3 regions of the Arthrobacter sp. TJ-270 genome follow, and region 3 is predicted to be linked to each of the others. Evidence: riboswitches for the same ligand, from Rfam matches in the RefSeq annotation. Region 3 holds a riboswitch; each other region holds the start of a gene.
The links. A riboswitch is a leader RNA that binds a small molecule or an ion and turns the genes downstream of it on or off. The one in region 3 is predicted to bind cyclic di-AMP.
Positions count from the first base shown of each region.

Region 1: linked by a shared signal. The riboswitch ahead of AC4D2M_RS00180 (C40 family peptidase) and the one ahead of AC4D2M_RS12030 (M23 family metallopeptidase) in region 3 are both predicted to bind cyclic di-AMP.
Region 2: linked by a shared signal. The riboswitch ahead of AC4D2M_RS03965 (M23 family metallopeptidase) and the one ahead of AC4D2M_RS12030 (M23 family metallopeptidase) in region 3 are both predicted to bind cyclic di-AMP.

Region 1 is NZ_JBZCNB010000001.1:37,674-45,112, forward strand. It holds gene AC4D2M_RS00175 (ABC transporter ATP-binding protein) at 1-659, opposite strand, end outside; gene AC4D2M_RS00180 (C40 family peptidase) at 842-1,822, opposite strand; cyclic di-AMP (ydaO/yuaA leader) riboswitch at 1,827-1,984, opposite strand; gene AC4D2M_RS00185 (YtxH domain-containing protein) at 2,124-2,405, opposite strand; gene mutM (bifunctional DNA-formamidopyrimidine glycosylase/DNA-(apurinic or apyrimidinic site) lyase) at 2,483-3,487, opposite strand; gene rnc (ribonuclease III) at 3,503-4,225, opposite strand; gene rpmF (50S ribosomal protein L32) at 4,283-4,486, opposite strand; gene AC4D2M_RS00205 (YceD family protein) at 4,489-5,022, opposite strand; gene AC4D2M_RS00210 (TOBE domain-containing protein) at 5,240-5,674, shown strand; gene modA (molybdate ABC transporter substrate-binding protein) at 5,671-6,429, shown strand; gene AC4D2M_RS00220 (ABC transporter permease) at 6,426-7,217, shown strand; gene AC4D2M_RS00225 (sulfate/molybdate ABC transporter ATP-binding protein) at 7,214-7,439, shown strand, end outside.
Region 2 is NZ_JBZCNB010000001.1:830,714-838,152, forward strand. It holds gene AC4D2M_RS03960 (diacylglycerol/lipid kinase family protein) at 1-867, shown strand, start outside; gene AC4D2M_RS03965 (M23 family metallopeptidase) at 916-1,725, opposite strand; cyclic di-AMP (ydaO/yuaA leader) riboswitch at 1,747-1,925, opposite strand; gene AC4D2M_RS03970 (siderophore-interacting protein) at 2,053-3,120, opposite strand; gene AC4D2M_RS03975 (ABC transporter ATP-binding protein) at 3,231-4,118, opposite strand; gene AC4D2M_RS03980 (FecCD family ABC transporter permease) at 4,120-5,184, opposite strand; gene AC4D2M_RS03985 (FecCD family ABC transporter permease) at 5,181-6,233, opposite strand; gene AC4D2M_RS03990 (glutathione S-transferase family protein) at 6,423-7,415, opposite strand.
Region 3 is NZ_JBZCNB010000006.1:34,515-41,953, reverse strand. It holds gene AC4D2M_RS12060 (molybdopterin molybdotransferase MoeA) at 1-49, opposite strand, end outside; gene AC4D2M_RS12055 (DUF6457 domain-containing protein) at 46-330, opposite strand; gene mobA (molybdenum cofactor guanylyltransferase) at 344-961, opposite strand; gene AC4D2M_RS12045 (HNH endonuclease) at 958-1,458, opposite strand; gene AC4D2M_RS12040 (NlpC/P60 family protein) at 1,662-2,486, opposite strand; gene AC4D2M_RS12035 (NlpC/P60 family protein) at 2,514-3,320, opposite strand; cyclic di-AMP (ydaO/yuaA leader) riboswitch at 3,326-3,477, opposite strand; gene AC4D2M_RS12030 (M23 family metallopeptidase) at 3,630-4,661, opposite strand; cyclic di-AMP (ydaO/yuaA leader) riboswitch at 4,666-4,854, opposite strand; gene AC4D2M_RS12025 (iron-dependent transcriptional repressor DtxR) at 4,977-5,681, opposite strand; gene serC (phosphoserine transaminase) at 5,921-7,048, shown strand; gene AC4D2M_RS12015 (MFS transporter) at 7,045-7,439, opposite strand, start outside.

The sequences.
Region 1 (7,439 bases), on a different contig from region 3:
CGAAGTTCGGACAGGGCGCCGGATTCAACCACTGTCCCGGCACGAATGATGGTGATGCGCTCGCAAAGCTGCTCCACCTCGCTCAGAATATGGCTGGAAAGCAGGACAGTTGCACCCTCCGCGCTTACGCGCTGCACCTGTCGTCGGAACACAGCATCCATGACGGGATCAAGACCCGCGCTCGGCTCGTCCAGCAGGTAGAGGCGCGCGGGCCGCGCGAACGCCGCGATCAGCGCAGCTTTCTGGCGGTTGCCCTTTGAATAGGTCCGTGCCCGGCGTCGGGGATCAAAGTCGAACTCCTCAATAAGCTCGCGGCGCAGTCTCTCGTCCGCGCCGCCGCGGAGGCCGGTAATCAGATCAATCACCTCACCTCCACTCAGGTCCGGCCAAAGATTCACATCACCCGGCACATAGGCAATGTCCCGGCGCGCGTGAATGGGTTCAGTCCACGGGTCCAGACCCAGGACCCGGACGGAGCCGCTGGTAGGACGCATGAGTCCAAGCAACAGCCGGAGGGTGGTGGACTTCCCGGCACCGTTGGGGCCGAGGAACCCGTGAACTTCACCGGCCCGGACGCGCAGGTCAAGCCCCGTCAGCGCCATGACCGAGCCGAATCTCTTGACCAGGCGCGAAGCCCGGATGACGTGTTCCGGTTCCATGGCAGGGCATTACCTCCCGCGCGTCGCACTCTGAGGAGCACAGCCTATACCGAGGTGCAGCGGCACCCGCAGAGTGACAACCCGTCCTTCTGCGTAATCCTCCGAGTGATGTAACCGGCGCTTAAACACCGCTGGGGAGGACCTTTTCAGGTCCTCCCCAGGGAGAAAGGCTAGTCCGAAGACTAGACGCGCACGAAGAACGCGCCGGCGAGGTCGCTCAGCGGGTGCTGCATGGTGAGGTTTGCACCATTCATGCCGCTGCTGATGACCTGGCCACCGCCAGCGTAAACAGCCACGTGGCCACCGGTGATGACGAGGTCACCCGGTGCCGGGGTGCTTACCTGCGCGCCGTAGCCTGCGAACTGCATGGGGCCGAGGTCACCGACAGGCTTCCCGGCTGCAGCCATTGCGATCTCAACGAGGCGGGTGCAGTCCTGAACAGCGCCACCGGCGAGCTGCGCCCGGGCAGAAGCGAGGATCGATGCGCCTGCGCCGCTTGAAGAACCATCAGCCACGGTGATCTTGGAGGACGCGGTGGTGATGTTCATGGTGCTGGTCTCTGCCGGTGCCGGAGCAGCCTGAACCTGCGGTGCAGGTGCGGGAGCCGGTGCCGGAGCGGGTGCAGCAGGAGCCGGAGCGGGTGCAGCCGCGGCAGGAGCCGGAGCGGCTGCAGCAGGAGCGGGTGCAGCAGGAGCGGGTGCAGCCGCGGCAGGAGCCGGAGCGGCTGCGGCGCTGCCGGACAAGCTGATGACCTGGCCCGGGTAGATGATTGACTCCCAGCCGAGGCCGTTCGCAGCGAAGATGGCATCGAGGCTGACACCGTAGTTGCCGGCGATGGCGCCGAGGGTGTCTCCGGCCTGAACGGTGTGGGTCGGAGCGTTCACAGCAGGTGCCGGAGCAGCCGGAGCCTGAACAACGGGGGCCGGGGCGACGGGCGCCACTGCTGCCTGCACGCTTACCTCAGCGGCCGGGACGGTGGCAGAAGTGGTGGTGGTTCCCGCGCTGGCCGGAAGGGCGGCTCCGAACATGATGCCGGAGGCTGCTACAACTACAGCTGCAGGGCGGCCAACGGTGCCAGCGTGCGAGCTGACTGCCTTGGACACGATCTGCATGGTGCTGGGCGGAGTTGCACGGTGGCGCGCGATATGACGGTTTTTGGACACGGAAATAGCCTCTCCCAACGCCTGCGGAGTTAGCTGTCGGATTCGGATGGGAGCCACCCGGACGACCGGCACAGAGCCGGTGCGTCTTCACCCCTAGGACTTCACAGAAGTCCGCTAATCTGGTTCCCCCGCTCCTGCCGCAGTGTGTAGCGAACGGACCTTCCAGCGGCGGCAGGATTAGGCAATCCACCAGAAGGAAGCCGGGCTTTTGAACCCGGCGTGTCCATAACGTTACATACCTTTCATTGAATTGTCACGTTTCGATCACGGAGAGGCTGATCACACGTGCCGCAGAATCCGGTCAGATCTTGTATTCGGCGTTCGGGTCTTTTGAAGCTTCGTTATCGCCGCCACGGTGCATCGCCGACTGGGCCTTCTTCAGTGCCTGCTCAGCCTGCGCCTGAACCTCGGGAGCTTTGGCTTTCACGGTCTCCGACGCCTGGGAAACCTTGCCCTGCACCTTCGGACTGTTCCACAGCTCGTTGGCCTTGACCTTGATCTGCTCATAGCTGGCACGACCGGCCCGGGCGCCCAGAACGTAGCCTGCCGCCATGCCTGCTGCAAAAACCAACTTGTTCTTCATCGCGTTACTCCTGACGTGTCGGATACTGAGATATCGAATCTAATCAGCATACTTACTTTTGTCACGTCAGGGGATACTTACCACCGTCCGTTGCGGGGCCTCGGCTGGCATCGTGGGCAGGTATATGAGGAACGGTTCATGAAGGTGTCGCGCCGGATGCGCGAGTCCAGACCGTCTGCCGAGCATCGCCGGCAAGGGTCGCGTTCCCTGCCATAGGCGTTCAGTGAGCGTTCAAAGTAACCGGAGGCGCCGTTGACGTTCACGTAGAGGGAATCGAAGCTCGTGCCTCCTGCGTCGAGCGCGCGAGCCATCACGTCGCGGCAGGACGTGAGCAGCCGGGCAGCTTCCGCCCGGCGGAGAGTGTCCGTGGGACGCGCATAGTGCAGTCTGGCAGCCCACAGCGACTCGTCCGCGTAAATGTTGCCGACTCCCGAAACCAGAGTCTGGTCGAGCAGTGCACGCTTCAAACCGGTGCGCCGGGCGCGCAGCTTCCGGTAGAACTCCTCGAAGGAAAATGCCGGGTCCAGCGGGTCCCGCGCGATGTGCGCCGCTTCGAGCGGCACCAGTGGCGCTGGACACTCCCCCAGTCCACCCGGAAGCCCGTCCGAGGTGGGCACCATGCTAGTAACGAAGAGGCCACCGAAGATTCGCTGATCAACGAAGCGGAGCTCTTCCGGTAGCGGTTCGCCTCCGGAAACTGTGGACAGCCGCAGCCGTACCTTCAGGTGCTTTTCGTCGGGCTGGGTGTGGTCTTCGACCAGAAGCTGTCCGCTCATGCCTAGATGCGCCATCAGCGCTATCTGTTCCGTGCCGGCCGTGAGGCCGGCCGGAGGCGGCGGGTACGACGACATAGGGTCACCGATGTCGCCGTCATCCGTAGCGAGCGGCAACCAGAGAAATTTCCCACGGCGTACCGCATCTGTGACGCGGGCGCCGACAAGGTTGCCTCTGAAGTCCTCAGTGCCGAGGGCATGACGGCGGATTGAGCGGGGGTCGAGAACGTCTACCGCCTCGATGCGGCGCCCGCTGACCCAGCGTGCGAGCCCCCGGCGTACAACCTCCACCTCGGGAAGTTCAGGCATCACAAGCTCCCGGGATCACGTGGACTGACGTGCCTCCGCGTCAGCGTGCGCATCGACGTTCCCTAGCTGCAGCAGCTTCCAGGAGGCCGCCGCCGCCTCTTGCTCGGCTTCCTTTTTGGAGCGGCCGGAGCCGGAACCATAACTGGTACCGCCGATGACAAGCACCGCTTCAAACCTGCGGTCGTGATCGGGACCGAATCCGGTGACCTTGTAGTCGATGACGCCCATCCGCTGCGCGGCGGCGATTTCCTGAATACTGGTTTTCCAGTCCGTTCCGGCACCGAGCGCTGCAGCGTCTTCCAACACAGGGCCGATGATGCGCATGACCAGGCGCCTCGCCGTCTCCATGCCACTACTGAGGTAGGTGGCGCCGATGATGGCTTCCATCGTGTCGGCAAGGATGGACGACTTGTTCCAGCCGTTGGTGAGCTTTTCGCCCTGCCCCAGCAGGATGTGTTGCCCGAGGCCGAGACCACGGGCAATCTCGGCGAGGGCGCGGGTACTGACGACGGCGGAGCGCCTCTTGGCGAGCTCGCCCTCGGACAGATCCGGATTGTCCCGATACAGGGCATCCGTGACCGAGAGTCCAAGGACTGCGTCGCCCAGGAACTCGAGCCGTTCGTTGGTGGGGATGCCGCCCTGCTCATACGCGTAGGAGCGATGCGTCAGGGCAAGACGAAGCGTCTCGGCGTCAATACTGACACCGAGACGCTTCAAAAGATCTTCAGAACTTTCCACGCGGGCGACGCTTTCGCGATCGTTGCCGGCAGCACCGTGAAGCGGTGCCGTCAGCATTTAGACGTCGGCTACCTTGCGGCCCTTGTACTCAAGGAACAGCTCGGTACCGGCGGAGTCGGTGACAACCTTGGCCTGGTGGGCAAGGCTGTAGGTGACGCGACCGTTCTCCACCGTCTTCACCAGCTTGGGAGCAACAGCCTTCCACTGGGACCGGCGTGCACGCGTATTCGAGCGGGACATTTTCCGCTTGGGAACAGCCACGACTAACTCTCTTCTCTCTTGTCTGACTCTGTCTTAACTTCTGGTTCCGCTGCCTCAGGGCCGGCGGCCGCGCCGGCCAACCCTGTCAGAGCAGCCCAGCGGGGGTCGAGGACCTCGTGCTGGTGTCCGGGATCCTCTTCCAGGCGTGCACCGCATTCAGCACACAGACCCTGGCAGTCCTCCCGGCATACCGGCTGGAACGGCAACGATGTTACTACCGCATCCCGCAGTACCGGCTCAAGATCGACGGTGTCGTTCTCAACCAGGCGCTGCACGTCCTCCTCTTCATCCTCCGCCGACTCAGGGGCGTCGTAGTAGAAGAGTTCCTGCACATCGACACTGCTGCCATAGCTGAGCGGGTCAAGGCATCGGCCGCATTCGCCAGTTACTTCGACGTATACGGTTCCCGATACCAGGATCCCCTCATGTACAGCCTCGAACCTCAGGTCCAACTCCACTTCGGAGCCTTCCTGAACGCCGATGAGCGCCACACCAAAATCCTTCGGTGCGGGCACATGTTCTTCGACTGTTCGCATGCTCCCCGGGCTGCGCCCGAGATCCCTGACACTGAAGACCAGGGGCGAACTGAGATCGCTTCTAATGAAAACTCCTGTAGAACATGTGACCGACGAACCATCTTAGCCCGAAACGAAGCCCCACCCCAAACCGGTGGGTCTCTCGCACGCCTGGCGAATAGGAAATCTGTGGCATCGGGAGAACAATCCTCGCAAATACCACGCTAAGTTTGGAATTATGACTCAGATACGTGTGCGGGATGCTGCACAGTTCCTCGGCGTCAGCTCAGATACGGTGCGTCGCTGGGTAGAAGACGGAACACTGTCCGCCTCGCGATCCTCGGGTGTTCTCTCGGTTGACGGGCTGGGACTGGCCCGGTTGGCTCGGGATCGTGCCGTGCTTCCCTCGGACCTGTCCAGCGTGGCCACCTCTGCGCGCAACCGTTTCGTCGGGCTGGTTACCGAAGTGATCAGCGACCGGGTGATGTCCCAGGTGGAGCTCCAGTGCGGGCCGCACAGGGTCGTGTCCCTCATGAGCAGCGAAGCCGTGCGCGAGCTTGGGATAGAACCCGGCACGGTCGCGGTGGCCGTCATCAAAGCGACCAATGTGATCGTGGAGACAGCCACAGCCGAAACCACCCCGGCAACGCGCCTTCCGGACGGACCGCGATGATGCACCGGCTGCTCCGTGCGGCGAACGGGGCCGTCGTCGTGCTTGTCGTGGCAGCCTGCGGCAGCACGAGCCCTGCAGCGGAGGACACGCTCCATGTATACGCTGCGGCCTCACTGCAGGCGCCCTTCGAGGAGATGTCCTCGGAGTTCGAAGCCGATCATCCCGGGGTGAGTGTCCAGCTGAATTTTGCCGGCTCCTCCGACCTCGCAACGCAGATCATCGCGGGCGCACCCGCCGACGTGTTCGCATCGGCCAATACTGCAACGATGGAGAAGGTTGCCGCTGAAGGGCTGCTGGCGTCCGGATCCCGGACCTTCGCCACCAACGTCCTGACGATCGCAGTGGCAGAGGGGAACCCGCTTGGCATTGACTCGATGGAGTCGCTCGCTGACCCGGCTATTTCGGTGGTGTTGTGCGCGGCGCAGGTGCCGTGCGGCGAAGCGGCCATGAAGGTCCAGCAAGCCGCCGGCGTTTCCATCGAACCTGTCAGCGAGGAAGGTTCGGTCACGGACGTCCTCGGCAAGGTTTCCTCGGGGCAAGCCGACGCAGGCCTTGTCTACGTGACAGATGTACAGGCGGCAGGCGGCGCCGTCGACGGTGTGCCCCTCGATGCTGCCGCACAGGCCCGGAATGCCTACCCCATTGCGGCGACCGGTTCGGGCGGCGCCCTGGCTGCAGACTTCGTCGACCTCGTTGTCGGCCCGCGAGGCCGGCAGATTCTCTCTGGTCACGGGTTCGGGGGTTCAGACCAGTGACCGGGACCTACTCCGGGATCCCGCGATGGCTGCTCGCAGTCGCCGCAACAGGAGCCGTGTTTCTGGTCCTTCCGCTGCTTGCCATTGTGCTTCGTGTCGACTGGCCCCGGTTCGGTGAACTGATCACCTCCGACTCGTCCCGCGCCGCGCTGATACTGAGCCTCCAGACGTCGGGAACGAGTACGGTGCTGTGCGTACTGCTCGGTGTTCCCATGGCCTTCGCCCTTGCGCGGACCCGGTTCAGGGGACAGCGGCTGCTCCGCGCGCTCGTGCTGCTGCCGCTGGTGCTACCGCCGGTTGTCGGCGGCATCGCCCTGCTGTACACCTTCGGGCGTCAGGGACTACTCGGGGAGTCGCTCCAAGTTATCGGCCTGGATATCGCTTTCTCGACGGCCGCCGTCGTGCTCGCGCAGACTTTCGTCGCCCTGCCGTTCCTCGTGTTGAGCCTCGAAGGGGCGCTGCGGTCAGCGGGCACACGGTATGAGACCGTCGCTGCGACGCTGGGAGCACGACCCACCACTGTTCTCCGACGGGTGAGTCTTCCGCTTGTGGGGCCGGGCATTGTCTCCGGCGCCGTGCTGTCCTTCGCCCGGGCCCTGGGCGAGTTCGGGGCGACACTGACGTTTGCCGGCAGCCTGCAGGGTGTCACCCGGACGCTGCCGCTGGAGATCTATCTGCAGAGGGAGACGGATCCGGACGCTGCCGTCGCACTGTCGCTCGTGCTTGTCGCGGTTGCCGTCCTCGTGGTTGCCCTCGCCCACCGGATCCACGAAGGCTCTGCGCCGTGAGCCTTGAATGCAGCGCGCAGCTTGCCGCACGGAACGTCGATGTGCGGTTCTCCCTCTCAGCCGGGGAAACGGTAGCGCTCATGGGCCCGAACGGCGCCGGAAAATCCACTGTGCTGGGCGTGCTGGCGGGCCTGGTTCGTCCCGACCACGGCACTGCGACCCTCGATGGACAAACCCTGTACGACGACGGCACGTGGTTGCCGCCGCATGCCCGTGGCATCG
Region 2 (7,439 bases), on a different contig from region 3:
CTGAGCCTCGAGAAGGGGTGGCAGGAACCCCTCTTCCTTGAGACCACCGAGGATGATCCGGGGCACGGCCAGGCACAGGAGGCGCTCAGGGAAGGGGTCGACGTCGTCATCGCGGCCGGCGGCGACGGCACCGTACGGTGCGTGGCGGAGGAACTGGCCGGCACGACGACGGCACTCGGCCTGCTGCCGCTGGGCACCGGCAACCTGCTCGCGCGCAACCTCGACATCGACGTCGACGATCCCCGCGGAGCCGTCGAAGCGGCACTCGGTGGCACCGAACGGCTGATCGATGTGGTGCATGTGAATGTGGACCGGGCACAGGACGCGCATGTCTTCCTCGTGATGGCCGGGCTTGGCTTCGACGCTTCGGTGATGGCTGATACCCGCGACGACCTCAAGGACAAGGTGGGCTGGCTCGCATACGTCGACGCCGGCCTCCGGAACCTCCCGGGCAAGCCCTCCAAGGTTCATATCTCGATCGACGGCGGCAAGCGGGTCACCCGCCGCCTACGCAGCGTCATGGGAGGCAACTGCGGAAAGATTATGGGCGGCCTGGAGATCTTTCCGGGCGCCAGGCTCAACGACGGGCTGCTGGACATCATGACCATCGCGCCGCGGGGCAAGTTCGGGTGGTTCGCTGTCGTCGGCAAGCTCCTGGCGCGGGGCAAGGGCAAGGACCCATCGGTGGAGTATTACCAGTGCAAGGCCGCAGAGGTGGAGTCTGACACGCCGCTGGAAATCGAGCTCGACGGCGACCCGCTCGGCCAGGGCACGCACATGTCCTTCCGGGTGGAACCGGACTCGCTGAAGGTGCGGATGCCGTACGGCAAGAAGGACCCGGCGATCCTGACCGACCCGGTGCCGTAGGTCCAACGGGTCAGGGACCCGGCGCGAGCGTCGGGAGCCCGGTAGTCGCTAGAGGTGGCCGCCCGGGTCGACTGTCTTCCCATCGACGACCACTTCAAAATGCAGATGGCAGCCGGTGGAGTTGCCGGTGCTTCCCACTGCGCCGATAGCCTCTGCGCGGTCGATTTTCTCACCAACGGTGGTGCCCAGTGAGGCGAGGTGGTTGTAGGTGGTCTGCAGTCCCCCGCCGTGGTCGATCACAATGCGCTGACCCCCGCCATAGGGGTGCCACCCGGATTCGGTTACGGTGCCTGAGCCCGCGGCAAGTACCGGCGTGCCGCAGGCCCCGGCGAAATCCGTGCCCGTGTGCATTTCCTCGCCGTACCCGCTCATCGGATTGATCCGCTTGCCGTATGCGGAAGCCACCGAAAGCTTGCTCAGCGGCGCACCGAGCGATGGTTCCTCAGCAGGTTTTTCTGCCGGCTCCTTGCTGGGCGCCTCCGCCGGCTTACGGCTGGGTTCGGCTTGGGCGACCGTGATTTCGCCCTCGGATAGCGTCGAAACCTTGCTCTCCCCAGCGGGCATGTCGTTGGGCGACGACGGTGCAACCGACTTGCGGTTGAAATCCACTGCGGCGTCCTCGGGGGCGGTGACGCTCTGCGTCTCGCTCGCCCTCACCAGCCCTGCCTCTGTCAGCAATGGCGGCCCTGCCTGGGTCAGCGCAAGCCCTGACGCAGCTGTGAGGGCTCCGCCGACGCAGAGCAGCGCGCGGACACGGCGCCGTGCACGATCATGGCGGCGCTCAGCGCGTCGGGTCCGACTTCCGGCATGTGTTGGCGATGAACGGTGACCGGCCGAAACAGGCACAGGAGTGCCCACGGAATCATGCTGGGACAAGGGATTGCCTCTCTTGACGCCGGCGAAGTTAGCTGTCGGGTTCGAGCAAGAGTTACTCGGCCTTACCTTGATGGCCGCGCTTGGGCGGGATCAAAGAATTTGCAGGCTTCACCCCAAAGGCAGACCGACTGCCCGGATTGGGTTCTCCGCCCCTGTCTTCGAGGATGAGGAACCGGACAGGTGACAGGGCTAGGCGTACAGTCCGGCGGCCACGATGATACGCATGACCTGGTTCAACGGTACGGCACCCTGCCGAAAGTTACAAATTCGTTATGTGGCGATCACGGGAATTGCGTCCGCCCTGTGCTATCAGAGTTCGGATTTACCCCTACGCCAGTAACCCATGAAAGCGACCTGCTTGCGGTCGATGCCGACGTCTCGCACGAGGTAACGGCGCAACCCTCGGACCACGGCGGCTTCACCGGCAATCCAGGCATAAAACGGCAGCGCGCCCGAAGGCTTGTCCGGGTTCAGCGAGCCGTCAAGGGCCGCGGCATCCAGTAGCTGGGGCGTCTCCCAGAGGATGGTCTTGTCAATGTCGATGTCCTCCGGCTCGGGTCCGGCTGCCCGTTCAGGACCGCCGGCACGGGCTGCCGCGGCAAGTGCCTGCCCTGAGGGTGTGTCGGAGCCCAGGCTCACGCGGAAGGGCGCCGCCAGGGATACCCAGCCCGGGACCCTGACCGCCTGACGAACGGCCGCATCGAGCAGTTCACCGTGCGGACGGCCGCCGCGCACCAGCCAGCTGATACCTACGCCGGAACGGGTCCGGATGTCCTGGCAGTCAGGTCCGTCCGGGACTTCCAGGAACGCGTGGCCGCTGACGTCCTCCGGCAGTGACTCAAGGATGGCGCTGATCGCCGGAACGGCCGTCTCATCCCCCGCGAGCAGAACGTTCTGGGCCAGGCCGGGGCGCCACTCGATGCCGCCGTACGCGCCGGCGGTTGAGCAGGTTGCGGCATGGATGTTTGGCCCGATCAGCCATACCCGGTCGCCCGGCTCAGCCGATGCGGCCCACTGCGAGGCCGGGCCGCCCTTCCCGTCCGCGTCGAAGTGCATCACGAAGTCGACGTCCAGCTCAGGAACCTCCTGATTGCAGCGTGATTCGCGGACCGTGTACGTGCGCATGTCCCCGCGTTCCGCGGGCTGGAGGGAAAGCCACTGCTGGTACCACCCGCTGCCCGCGCCGTCCATGAGCGCGCCGAGGTCCGCGCCTTCACCGCCGGTCGGCGGGATCATAACCTTGATGCGCAGATCCAGGGTGGAACCCTGGACGCCGAAGCCGGAAAGGCAGGCACCACCGAACGTGATGCGACGGAAATTCGCGCTGACGTGCTCCACACGGCTGACCACGACGTTGAACGCGCGGATCGCGGACACGGCCGCCTGTGCACCTGCAACTGCGGCGGGCCGTGGAGTTGCCTCCGGCCCCGTCTCTGACGTTGACTCCGTTCTCGTCCTTCGGGCCCGATGCGCTGTGCTGACTTCTGTCACGATGCTGCCTCCATTGCCGGTGCGGGGAGCCCGTCCTGCGGGTTCGGTAAAAAACCCGTGACGCCCTCAGGGGTGGTCTTTGCGCTTGCATTGCGGGGGGCGGCGTGATGCCGCCCGATGGGCACGACCATCGGCGTGCCCGAAACGGGATCAGGGATAACCTGCGATTCCAGGCCGAAGACCTCGGCGACCGTCTCCGCTGTGACCACCCTCGACGGCGAGCCCTCGGCGACAATGCGGCCGCCCTTCATGGCGATCAGGTGGTCCGCGTAACGCGCGGCGAGGTTCAGGTCATGCAGGACTATTGCGACGGTGGTGCCCGCAGTACGGTTCAGATCCGTGATCAGGTCGAGGACTTCCACCTGGTGCGCCACGTCAAGGAATGTGGTCGGTTCATCCAGAAGCAAAATGTCGGTTTGCTGCGCCAGCGCCATGGCAATCCAGACGCGCTGCCGCTGACCGCCGGAGAGTTCGTCGACGTTGCGGTCTGCGAGCTCCAGCGTGTCGGTGACGCGCAGGGCGGAGGCAACGGCGGCGTCGTCGTCGGCGCTCCACTGCCGGAACCAGCCCTGGTGAGGGTAGCGGCCACGACCCACGAGGTCCACCACCGCGATTCCGTCCGGAGCCACCGGGGTCTGCGGAAGCAGGCCGAGAGTCTTCGCCACCGCGCGGGTGGACAGTGAATGGATGTCCTTGCCGTCCAGCAGCACCGTTCCCGCCGCAGGCTTGAGCAACCGCGCCAGGCCGCGGAGCAGGGTGGACTTGCCGCAGGCGTTCGCCCCGACGATAACTGTGATCTTGCCCGTCGGCAGTTCGACGGTGAGATCTTCGACCACCCGGCGGTTGTCGTACGCGAGCGTCAGGTCTCTGGCGTTCAACCTCATGTCAGCCTCCCTGGCCTGATCGGTTGGATGTGGCAAGAAGCCAGAGGAGGAACGGGGCGCCGAGCACACCCGTGATCACTCCGACCGGCAGGGAAACTCCTGGAATCAGGTTCGCACCCACGAAATCCGCTGCCAGGACGATGACCGCTCCGACCAGCGCTGCCGTCACCAGCGGGCGGTACCCGCCGAGGAGGCGCCGGGCGATCGGACCGGAGAGGAACGCGATGAAGGAGACCGGCCCGGCAGCCGCCGTCGCAACTGCGGCGAGGAGCACCCCGGTGACGATCAGCGCCAGCCGTGACCGTTCGACACTCACGCCCAGTCCGGCTGCGGCGTCGTCGCCCAGTTCCAGCCCCCGCAGCGAGCGGGACAGTACGACGACGGCGGGCGCCAGCACCACCAGCGCAACGGACAGTATGCTCACCCGGTCCCAGTTGCTCGAGTTGAGCGAACCGTTCAGCCACGCGAGGGCGTCGGTTGCAACGGTGATGTCGGTGCGGGTGAGGAGGAAGCTGACCACGGACTGCAGGACCGCCGCGAACCCGATGCCGACCAGGATGAGCCGGTATCCTGCCACCGAGCCCCGCCGGGAGATGAAATAGATGGCCAGCGCAACCACCAGGGCGCCGCCCATGGCGAAGCCTGAGAGGACGAGGCCGGATGCGCCGAGGAACGCGATCGCGAAGACGGCCGCCGCGCTGGCTCCGTAGCTGATGCCGATGATGTCGGGGCTGGCAAGCGGATTGCGGAGCATGGTCTGGAACACCGCTCCGGCAACGCCGAAGGCTCCACCGATCATGACGCCGATCAGGACGCGGGGAATCCGGTTCTCCATCACGATGAAACTGGCTCCCGGGATGTCGGCGCCTGCCACGATGCGGAAGAAGTCGGGGATGGTGACGGTGTAGCGGCCCAGCAGGAGCGTGACGGCGCTGAGCACGACGACGAGGAACGCCAGCACACCGATCTTCACGGCCCGCTGAGTGCGCAGCTGATGGCGCTGCGGGAGACCCAGGCCTTTGTCACCTGCGTGCTCAGCGGGTGTGGGACGGACTGCGAGGCTCATAATTCAGCCATCTTCCGGCGCCGCACCAGCCAGATGAATACGGGGGCACCGATGATTGCGGTGAGGATGCCCACCTGCACCTCACCGGGCGGGAGGATAACGCGTCCGAGGATGTCGGCGGCCAGCAGCAGCACCGGCGCGAGCACCATGGAGAACGGAAGGATCCACCTGTAATCAGGGCCCGTGAACGCACGCACCACGTGCGGAATGACGAGGCCGATAAATCCGATAGGGCCGGCGGCCGCTGTCGCAGCTCCGCAGAGCACGACGACGCCGAGTGCCGTGAGCGCGCGGGCGAGCGTGACGTTCTGGCCCAGTCCGCGGGCTATGTCGTCGCCGAGTGAAAGGCTGTTGAGCACCTTGCCTGTGAGCAGGGTCAGGGCGAATCCGAAGGCAAGGAACGGCAGCACCGGCAAGATGACGTCCCAGCCGCGGCCGGCTACGGAGCCTACCTGCCAGAACCTGAATGTGTCGAAGGTCTGCTGGCTGGAAACCAGCACGGCGTTCAGGAGCGAGACCATCCCGGCGGAGAGTGCAGCGCCGGCAAGCGCGAGCTTCACGGGAGTAGCGCCGTCGCGCCCGAGGCTGGCGACGGCGTAGACCAGCACCGCGGCGGCGGTTGCTCCGAGGAAGGCAAACCAGATGTACCCGGTGAAGTTGGTGACACCGAAGACGAAGATACCGATCACGACGGCGAGCGCGGCACCGGAGTTGATGCCGAGGATTCCCGGATCCGCGAGCGGGTTGCGGGCGACACCCTGCATGGCTGCTCCAGCCAGGCCGAGGGCGGCTCCGGCGAGCAGGCCGACGATGGTTCGCGGGATGCGCGAGAGTACGACGGCATGGTCACCGTTAGCGGGGTCCAGAGCTGTCAGGGCCTGCACAAGGGTTTCCACACCGATGGGCCGGGCTCCGATTGCCAGGGACGCAGCACACGCGAACGCGAGCACGAGGAACGCAGCGACCAGCTTCACGCCCCGGGCGGCGGGCCGTTTCGGTGCGCGCTGCGTGCGGAGGTCCAGCGGAGAGGCAGGGGCATCGAGTGCCATGCCTGCCTCCTTGAGCCAATACCCGAAGTCGCCGGACAGTCACCGGGACGGACTCAAGTAAGGCTAGCCTATGCATAGCAGCATTAGGAAACGGTTCTGTTCGCTATTTCCCTGGGTGACCCTGGAAAGTTTGTGCAGCTCCGGTGGTTTCAGCGCCGCCGAAGTCGCCGGAGCTGCACAAACTTTCCGCTAGGGCGCGGGGGGCGCGGTTCCGCGCCCGAAAGGACTTCCTCCGAGGCGCTCGCGCTGGTGTTCGGTGTGCCAGTTGTCCAGCGACGGGCCCTTCGGCACGATCTGCGTGGGGTTGATGTCCTCGTGGACGATGTAATAGTGCTTCTTGATCTGCTCGAAGTCGATCGTGTCGCCGAAACCGGGGGTTTGGAAGAGATCCCGCGCGTACCCCCACAGAGCCGGCATCTCCGTGAGTTTGTTCCGATTGCACTTGAAGTGGCCGTGGTACACCGGGTCGAACCGCGCCAGCGTCGTAAAGAGCCGCACGTCAGCTTCCGTGATCGAATCACCTACCAGGTACCGCTGACCGGTCAGCCTTTCCTCGAGCCAGTCCAGGGCGGTGAAGAGTCGGTCATAGGCGTCGTTGTACGCTTCCTGCGATCCGGCGAAACCGCAACGGTAGACCCCGTTGTTGACCTCCGTGAAAACCCGTTTGTTGACAGAGTCGATCTCCTCCCTCAGGTCCTCCGGGTAGAGGTCAGGGGCACCTTCCCGGTGGTGTTCCTTCCACTCCGTGGAGAAGTCGAGGGTGATCTGCGGGAAGTTGTTCGTGACCACTGCGCCGGAATTGACGTCGACGATCGCCGGCACGGTAATACCGCGGGGGTAGTCCGGATGCCGCTTGAAGTATGCCTCCTGGAGCCGCTCGATCCCCAGCACAGGGTCCCTGCCCCCCGGATCGAGGTCGAATGTCCAGGACCGCTTGTCATGGGTGGGCCCGGGCGTACCCATGGAGATGGCTTCCTCCAGCCCCAGGAGCCGCCGGACGATAATTGCCCGGTTGGCCCATGGGCAGGCCCGGGCGGCGATCAGACGGTAGCGCCCCGACTCCACCGGGAAGCCGTCCGCGCCGTCGCGCGTGATCCGCGTTTCAATGTATTGGGTGTCCCGCTTGAACTCCTTGCCGGAGTCCACGTAGGCACCCTTGGTGCTGTGGTCGGATTGGCTCATGATTTCACCCTAGGTGGTTGTATA
Region 3 (7,439 bases):
CGAGCTGCCGTGCTTCCTGCCAGGTTACGTTGCGCCCGGGACCGCTCACCGGCGGTCCTCCGCCTCGGCGATGGGCGGACAGGCGGAGTGTGCGGCCTGCATCGCCGACCTCATGGCTGTGGCGCTGTCCGCCTGGCCGTATCCAACTGCCATTCCTGCCGCATAACCGGCAATGAAAGTGGTCAGCGGAGCCGCTGGACGGACCACGGAGTGCGCAGCCTGGCCCGCCAGGGCGAGAACGGCATCGACGTCCACCTCCGTACCCTCAAGTTCGAACATTTCCAGAAGCTTTTCGCTCCACTGCCTGAGCAGGCGATCCCGATCCTCCATGGTGAACCTCTCGCTATTTGCCCGCGTCTGGCTCCTCCACCCCGAATTGCCGGGCGTCGGACCACGTATCGATGTCGATGGTTGAGCCTGCGGGAACCTCGACTGGACTCCATGTCACCCTAGCAAGGAGGGCGCGCATAGACAGGTTTCTTACTTCCTGCCGGTCGACAGCACTCGCGAGGTCAGTCCAGCGATACAGAGCCGCGAGCGGCTGGTCCCTGCCGCCGTCGTGCGCCAATACCGATAACCCGGTTGCGAGGGCGCCCGAGGCAAGTGCGGGCAGCGCGTCGCTGATGCGCGGCATGTCGCATGCGAACACCAGCACCCAGGGCGGGGGATTGTCTTCCAAATGCACGACGGCGGCGCGCACCGCCGCCGCCGGCCCACCGAACGGTGGATCCTCCCGGATCAGCTCCGCCCTTGCCGGCAGGTCGGGCGAGGGACCGCCCACTACGACAAGACGCCGGGCCGCAGCGAGCGCGTCACAGGTACGTACCAGCAGCGATGTGCCGTCGACCCGCAGGGAAGACTTTGGAACCCCGCCCAACCTGGACGATCTGCCACCGCTGAGCACCACGGCGTCAAACATCAGCTCCTCGGCGGCGCTCGGGTCCGCGGTCGGGCTGCTCACGCCGCGTTGTCGGCGGGCAGGAACTCGCTCCACTGTGGCGAGGGCTTCTCAAGTTCCCGGATCTGCCAGGAAGTCCCGCGGGGAGGCCTGGGCACAACACGGAGCGACCAGCCGAGGGAGCCGAGAGTCTTGTCCCCCTTCGCGTTGTTGCATTTCAGGCAGCAGGCGACGAGGTTCTCCCAGCTGTCCTCTCCCCCGCGCGAGCGCGGGACCACATGGTCGATTGTGGATGCGGCCTTGCCGCAGTAGGCGCACAGATGATTATCACGCCGGAGGACGCCGCGTCGCGTTGCTACCGTGCTGTTGCGGTAGGGGATCTTCACATACCGGTTAAGCAGAATGACAGATGGTCTGGACAGGACTTCGTTAGGACCAACCACCGGGTCCTCCCCTTCCGCGACGACGCTGGCTTTCCCTGTGAGAACAAGGACCAGCGCCCGGCGGAAGGTGACCACCGCCAGTGGTTCATATCCAGCATTAAGAACGAGAGTGCGCATGCACATTCCTCTTTGCCGACCATTGTCCAGGAGATTCCGTGAAATCCCTGAAGCTAAAGCGAAGGTACTTCGGATTAACAGTGCAAGAGTAAGCCGTTCCGCTTATGGTTCGTCAATCGCCACACCCGCTTTTTCCCGGCGGACGGGCACGAAAAAGCCCCTCGCCGGAGACGGTGAGGGGCATTTACGAATCTGTCGGAGGATTAGCCGCCGACACGGATGAACACAGGGCCCGATCCGAGTTCGGAAGGCGCGATGACGGTCTGGTTGCCGTTGAATCCGCCATGGACGGCCTGGCCGCCGCCGATGTAAACAGCGATGTGGGCCAGTCCCATCCCGCCGTCGGCATAGTAAATGAGGTCACCGGGAATGGCTTCTGCGGCGCTGACCGTGCGGCCGAGGGAGAGGTAACCGGCCGGCCACCCGTGGAAGTTGATGCCTGCAGCGGCGAGGGCGTTGCTGGCGAGGCGGGTGCAGTCCTGGGTCACTCCGAGCTGCGCCTTCGCGGCAGAAGCGATGGTAGCGGCTACGCCCGAGGACGCCTGGGGTGCCGCTGCGGGGGCAGGCGTCTTGGCGACGGCTGGCTGCGCGGCGACAGTGGCCGTTGTTTCCACTGCTACTGCGGGCTCGATTACCGCGGGCTCTGCCTCGACAAGCGGTGCCACAGCGGGAGCGATCTCAATCGTTTCCGCCTGCGGCTGAATTACAGGGGCAACCACCTCAGGAGCGGCGACAGCCTTGACGGCCGCCTTGTTGAAGGATATCTCAGCGTCCGCAGGTGCCTGGACCGGCGCCGTGGCGGGCTGAACCTCGAGCGTGGTGGTGACGGTGTTGCGCTCCGATGGCAGTTCCACCGCGTTTGCAGCGACGCCGGTGGTAAGAACCAGTCCGGATGCTGCGGCGATGACGGCTGCCTGGCGGCCTACGCCCCCGGCGTTGTCGCTGACGGCGCGCGCAATGGTGGAGAGAGGGGCTGATCGCTGCACTTCGGCGCGGTGGCGCGCGATGGCACGGGTGTTCGGGGTCATATGTGTGAGCTCCAGGTTTTCTGGTTCTTAGCTGACGCGGACGAAGCTGTAGCCAGAGAGATCGGACAGGCTGTGAAGACCGGTGTTCATACCGTTCAGGCCACCGCTGATGACCTGGCCGTTGCCGACGTAGATCGCGACGTGACCACCGGAGACCACGAGGTCACCGGGAGCGGGAGTGGGAACGACGGATCCAAAGGCGAAGAAGTCGCTCGGAGCGATGTCGCCTACGGACTTGCCGATTGAGCGGAGGGCCTTCTCAACCATCGCGGTGCAATCCTGTGCGACACCGATCTGGGAGTAGGCCGAGCCGACCAGCGCTGCACCGACGCCACTGGCGCTGGGTGCCTTGACAGGAGCGGGAGTCTCAACGGCGGCGGTCTCTACCTTTGCCTGGGCCGGAGCTGCTGCCGCAACTTGGACGGCCGGCGTTGCGACCTCGACAACGGTCTCGACGACCGGGACCGGGGCGGCCTCAACAACCTCAGTCTGCACTGCGACAGGAGCGTCCTCGACGGCTTCGACAACCGGAGCAGCTACGGCCTCGACGGCCGCACGCTCGAAGGTGACAGCCGCATCAGCAGAAGCGCTGACTGCGGTGGGCTGAACGGCGACTGCGCTGAGCGTCTTGACAGCCTGGGCCGAACGCTGGGCGTCGGATGCGCCGTGGGCCGGAAGTCCGGCTGTCAGGACCAAGCCTGAAGCTGCCACAATGACCGCTGCCTGGCGTCCTACGGAACCTGCGTTCGAAGATACAGCCTTCGAGATGGCTGCGAGCGAGTTGGTATGAACCGGCACCGCACGGTGGCGGCCCAGCGCAGAGCTGTTTGACACGTTAAATTGCCTCTCCCTACGCCTGCGAGGTGAGCTGTCGGATTCGGATGGGAGTCACCCGGCCGCGGATCGTCTCAAATCCTGCGACTTAACCCCAAGGACTTCTGAAAAGAAGCCCGCAATTGGTTCCCCCGCCCCTGCCATGCGATTTACGAACGGACCTCGTGCAGTGGCAGAGCTAGGCGATCTGCGCGAGAGTGCCGAACCCCCTGCGATCCGGCACGAGTTGAACGCTACCCCAGAAATTGAGGTATGTCACATTCCGATCACGGAACGGTGTGTTCCCGGTTACGACGATATTGAAACCGTTCAAAGCCAACCGAGCGGGTCGACGTTCTTGCCGTCTACAAGGACCTCGAAATGCAGGTGGCATCCGGTAGAAGCACCGGTGGATCCCACCCATGCGATAGCTTCGCCGCGGTCAACAACCTGACCGACTGTCACGTCCATCGCTGACAGATGGTTGTAGGTGGTCTCAAGGCCGTTGGCGTGCTGCACGACGACGCGATTGCCGCCGCCGTGCGCGTGCCACCCTGCGAAGGTCACTGTGCCGGCCGCTGCAGCCTTCACGGCCGTTCCGCAGGCTTCGCTCATATCCTGCCCCGTGTGGAGCTCACCGGTGCCGGTGATGGGGCTGATTCGGGTACCGAAGGGCGAGCTCATTACTCCGCCGTCCAGTGGCGCGGAGAGGGAACCTTTGGATTCTGCGGTCACGATGTCACTGCCCGAAGCGGAGACCATTTCGGCGAGCTTTGCGTCGGGGTCGAACTTCCCGTGCAGCCCAGCCCGGTGGAACGAGACATCCGCACCCGCGGCGGCCTGAACCCGCTGTGGTTCGTCCTGCTCAGCCGGAGCGGAAACGGCCAGTGCGTCGGAAGGCGCAACCGCTGCGGTTGTGGGCAGCGCGACGGTGAGGACCATTCCGGATGCAGCGGCGGCAATGGCAACCTTCTGGCTAAGCCCTGCCAGGGAAATATCCCGGCGTACGGTGACGGCGCGGCGTCGTCGTTCGATCCGCTGCGCGTCCCGGGGACGGAGGCCATTAGTGGACTGGGCCCCAGGCGCGGATTGTGCCGGGGCTTCGGAGACGTTGCGGGCCTCGCGCCGGGACATCGGCGCAGCTGGGCACGCAGCAACCGCCGCCGTCGGGGTCTTGAACTCCTGGACAGCTGACGTGACCGGCACAGCAGCGACGTGGGGCGCTGTGAGGTGGGGCACAGCGACGTGGCGGGCTGTGAGGTGGGCGGTTCGCTCGGCGCGGTGACGCCTGTGGGCGTCGCGGGGCCGTGCTTCAGCAACCGGGGTGCCTGCACGGCGGCGCCCCGAAGCAGTGTTCGACAAGGAGACCCTTTCTCATTTTCGCCTGCGAAGTTAGCTGTCGGGTTCGAGTATGAGAAAACTCGGTTCGGGATACTTCCGTTATGGCAGCACCCGGCACTTCACCCCAGGGCCATGGCGAGCCATAACCGGTGGTGGGTCCTCCGCCCCTGTCATCTGTTCAACACTGCGTTCGCTGACAGGGTTAGGCATGCGAACCAGGTAACGCTGGAGTATCAGCGCCAGGTATCAACTATAAAACCGGTGAGGTCGAGCGTAATCGTTTCGTTACCAAACTGTGGATAACCTTAGGCAATCCAGAGCTTTCCCCTCATTTCGTCAAGACTGGGGATGAACCGCCACGAAAACGTGTGAGGCGACTTCCGGCGGCAGTTCCAGTGCGCCCTCCACACCAGGCACCCGAACGGACACGTAATCCCCCGCCGCCTGCAGGGTCATGGACGCTCCGGGTCGCAGGCCACCCTCATCCAACTGCGTGAGCAGTTCCGGATCGACCTGGATAGGTTCAGCCAGACGGATAAGAGTCACAGCTGACCCGGCGATATTCGTCGCCAGGGCTTCGCTGAGGGTACACACACCGAGGGTCACGGTTTCGGAGGGCGTTCCGCCGATCGCTTCAAGCCCGGGAATGGGATTGCCGTAGGGCGACTCCGTCGGCTTTCCAAGCAATTCGTAGAGGCGCCGTTCGACCCGCTCACTCATGACGTGTTCCCACCGGCACGCCTCGTCGTGGACATAGGCCCAGTCAAGACCGATGACATCGGAGAGCAGTCGTTCAGCCAGCCGGTGCTTGCGCATCACCTCGGTGGCCCGCCGACGTCCGAGTTCGGTCAGTTCAAGGTGACGATCGCCGGTCACCACAACCAGCCCGTCGCGTTCCATCCGGCCCACCGTCTGAGACACCGTGGGTCCTGAGTGGCGAAGGCGCTCTGCGATGCGCGCACGCAGGGCCACGATGTTTTCTTCCTCGAGCTCAAGGATGGTCCGCAGGTACATCTCGGTAGTGTCGATGAGGTCCGTCATGCGGGGTTCAGCTCCTTGGCACTGGTGCGGATTGAGCGTTGATGCAGCGGTTGCCTGCAGTCCCTGGAAGGTGGGCCGCCGTCGTCATCCCTACGCCCCACAAGGTTAACCCATTTAGTTGGCCCGTTTGACGGTTGTCGTTTGCCACCGAACCGAGCGGTCATAATGCACCCGCGACGGAATCGCTGGGGCAGAATGGTCTGCGACCCCACATCACAAGTAAACGTCCTGGAGCAACCATGAGCACTTCCGCCGATATCCGCATCCCCGCCGAGCTGCTGCCGCAGGATGGACGGTTCGGCGCGGGTCCCTCCAAGATCCGTCCGGAGCAGCTGGACGCTCTCAAGAGTGCAGGTAGCGCACTGCTCGGAACCTCTCACCGTCAGGCCCCCGTAAAGAACCTGGTCGGATCGGTGCGGTCCGGCCTGATGGATTTCTTCGGCGCTCCTGAGGGCTACGAGGTTGTCCTCGGTGTCGGCGGATCCACTGCATTCTGGGATGTCGCCTCGTTCGGCCTCGTCGAATCCCGCGCACAGCACCTCTCCTTCGGTGAGTTCGGGTCCAAATTCGCTGCGGCAACGTCCAAGGCACCCTTCCTCGGGGAGTCCACAGTGATCACCTCCGAGCCCGGTTCACGACCGGCTCCCACCGCCGAGTCCGGCGTCGACTTCTACGCCTGGCCACAGAATGAGACCTCCACCGGTGTGGCGGCGCCCGTTGAACGCGTGAGCGGAGCAGACGACGGCGCGCTCGTTGCCATCGACGCGACCTCCGCGGCAGGCGGGCTTGCGGTGGACGTCTCCCAGGCAGACGTCTACTACTTCGCTCCGCAGAAGAACTTCGCGTCCGACGGCGGTCTCTGGCTTGGCCTGTTCTCCCCCGCAGCGCTGGAACGGGCAGCTGCAATCAAGGCATCGGGTCGCTGGATCCCAGATTTCCTCGACCTCCAGACAGCCATTGACAATTCGCGGCTCAATCAGACGTACAACACCCCGTCGCTTGCCACTCTTGTCACGCTGAACGCGCAGATCGAATGGCTCAACGGCAACGGCGGCCTCGACTTCGCCGCGAAGCGCACCGCCGATTCCGCGGGCCGCGTATACAGCTGGGCAGACGCCTCCGCCGTTGCCACCCCGTTTGTGCAGAATCCGGACCACCGTTCCAACGTCATCGCCACCGTCGACTTCGATGACACCGTTGACGCCTCAGCTGTGGCGAAGACCCTGCGGGCGAACGGGATTGTCGACGTCGAGCCGTACCGGAAGCTAGGCCGCAACCAGCTGCGCATCGCAACCTTCGTGGCGATCGAGCCCGCCGACGTGTCGGCGTTGCTGCAGTGCATCGACTACGTGGTGGAACGCTCCTAGCCGTTCCGCTCCGCCGTGTTTCGCGCCGTGGCGGCCAGGGTCAACCTGAGCCGCCGTGGGGCGGAGTGAACCAGCCGCACGGTGACGTGGTGAGACCGCCACACCCAGACCAGCCCGGCAATAGCGGCGATGAAGCCTGACACGGCGGCCACCACAAGCCCCCACCGTGGACCGAAGGCGTTGGTCACCCACCCCACAATGGGCGCCCCAATGGGCGTTCCGCCGAGGAAAATCGCAAAGTACAGAGCCATCACCCGCCCGCGCATCTCCTGCACGGTAGTCGTCTGAACGTACGCGTTGGCGCTGGTCATCAGGGTGAGCGCGAAGAGCCCCACAGGGACCAGCGCGACGCCGAAGAGCCAGACGGTGGGCGCGAGCGCCGCCAGCATGC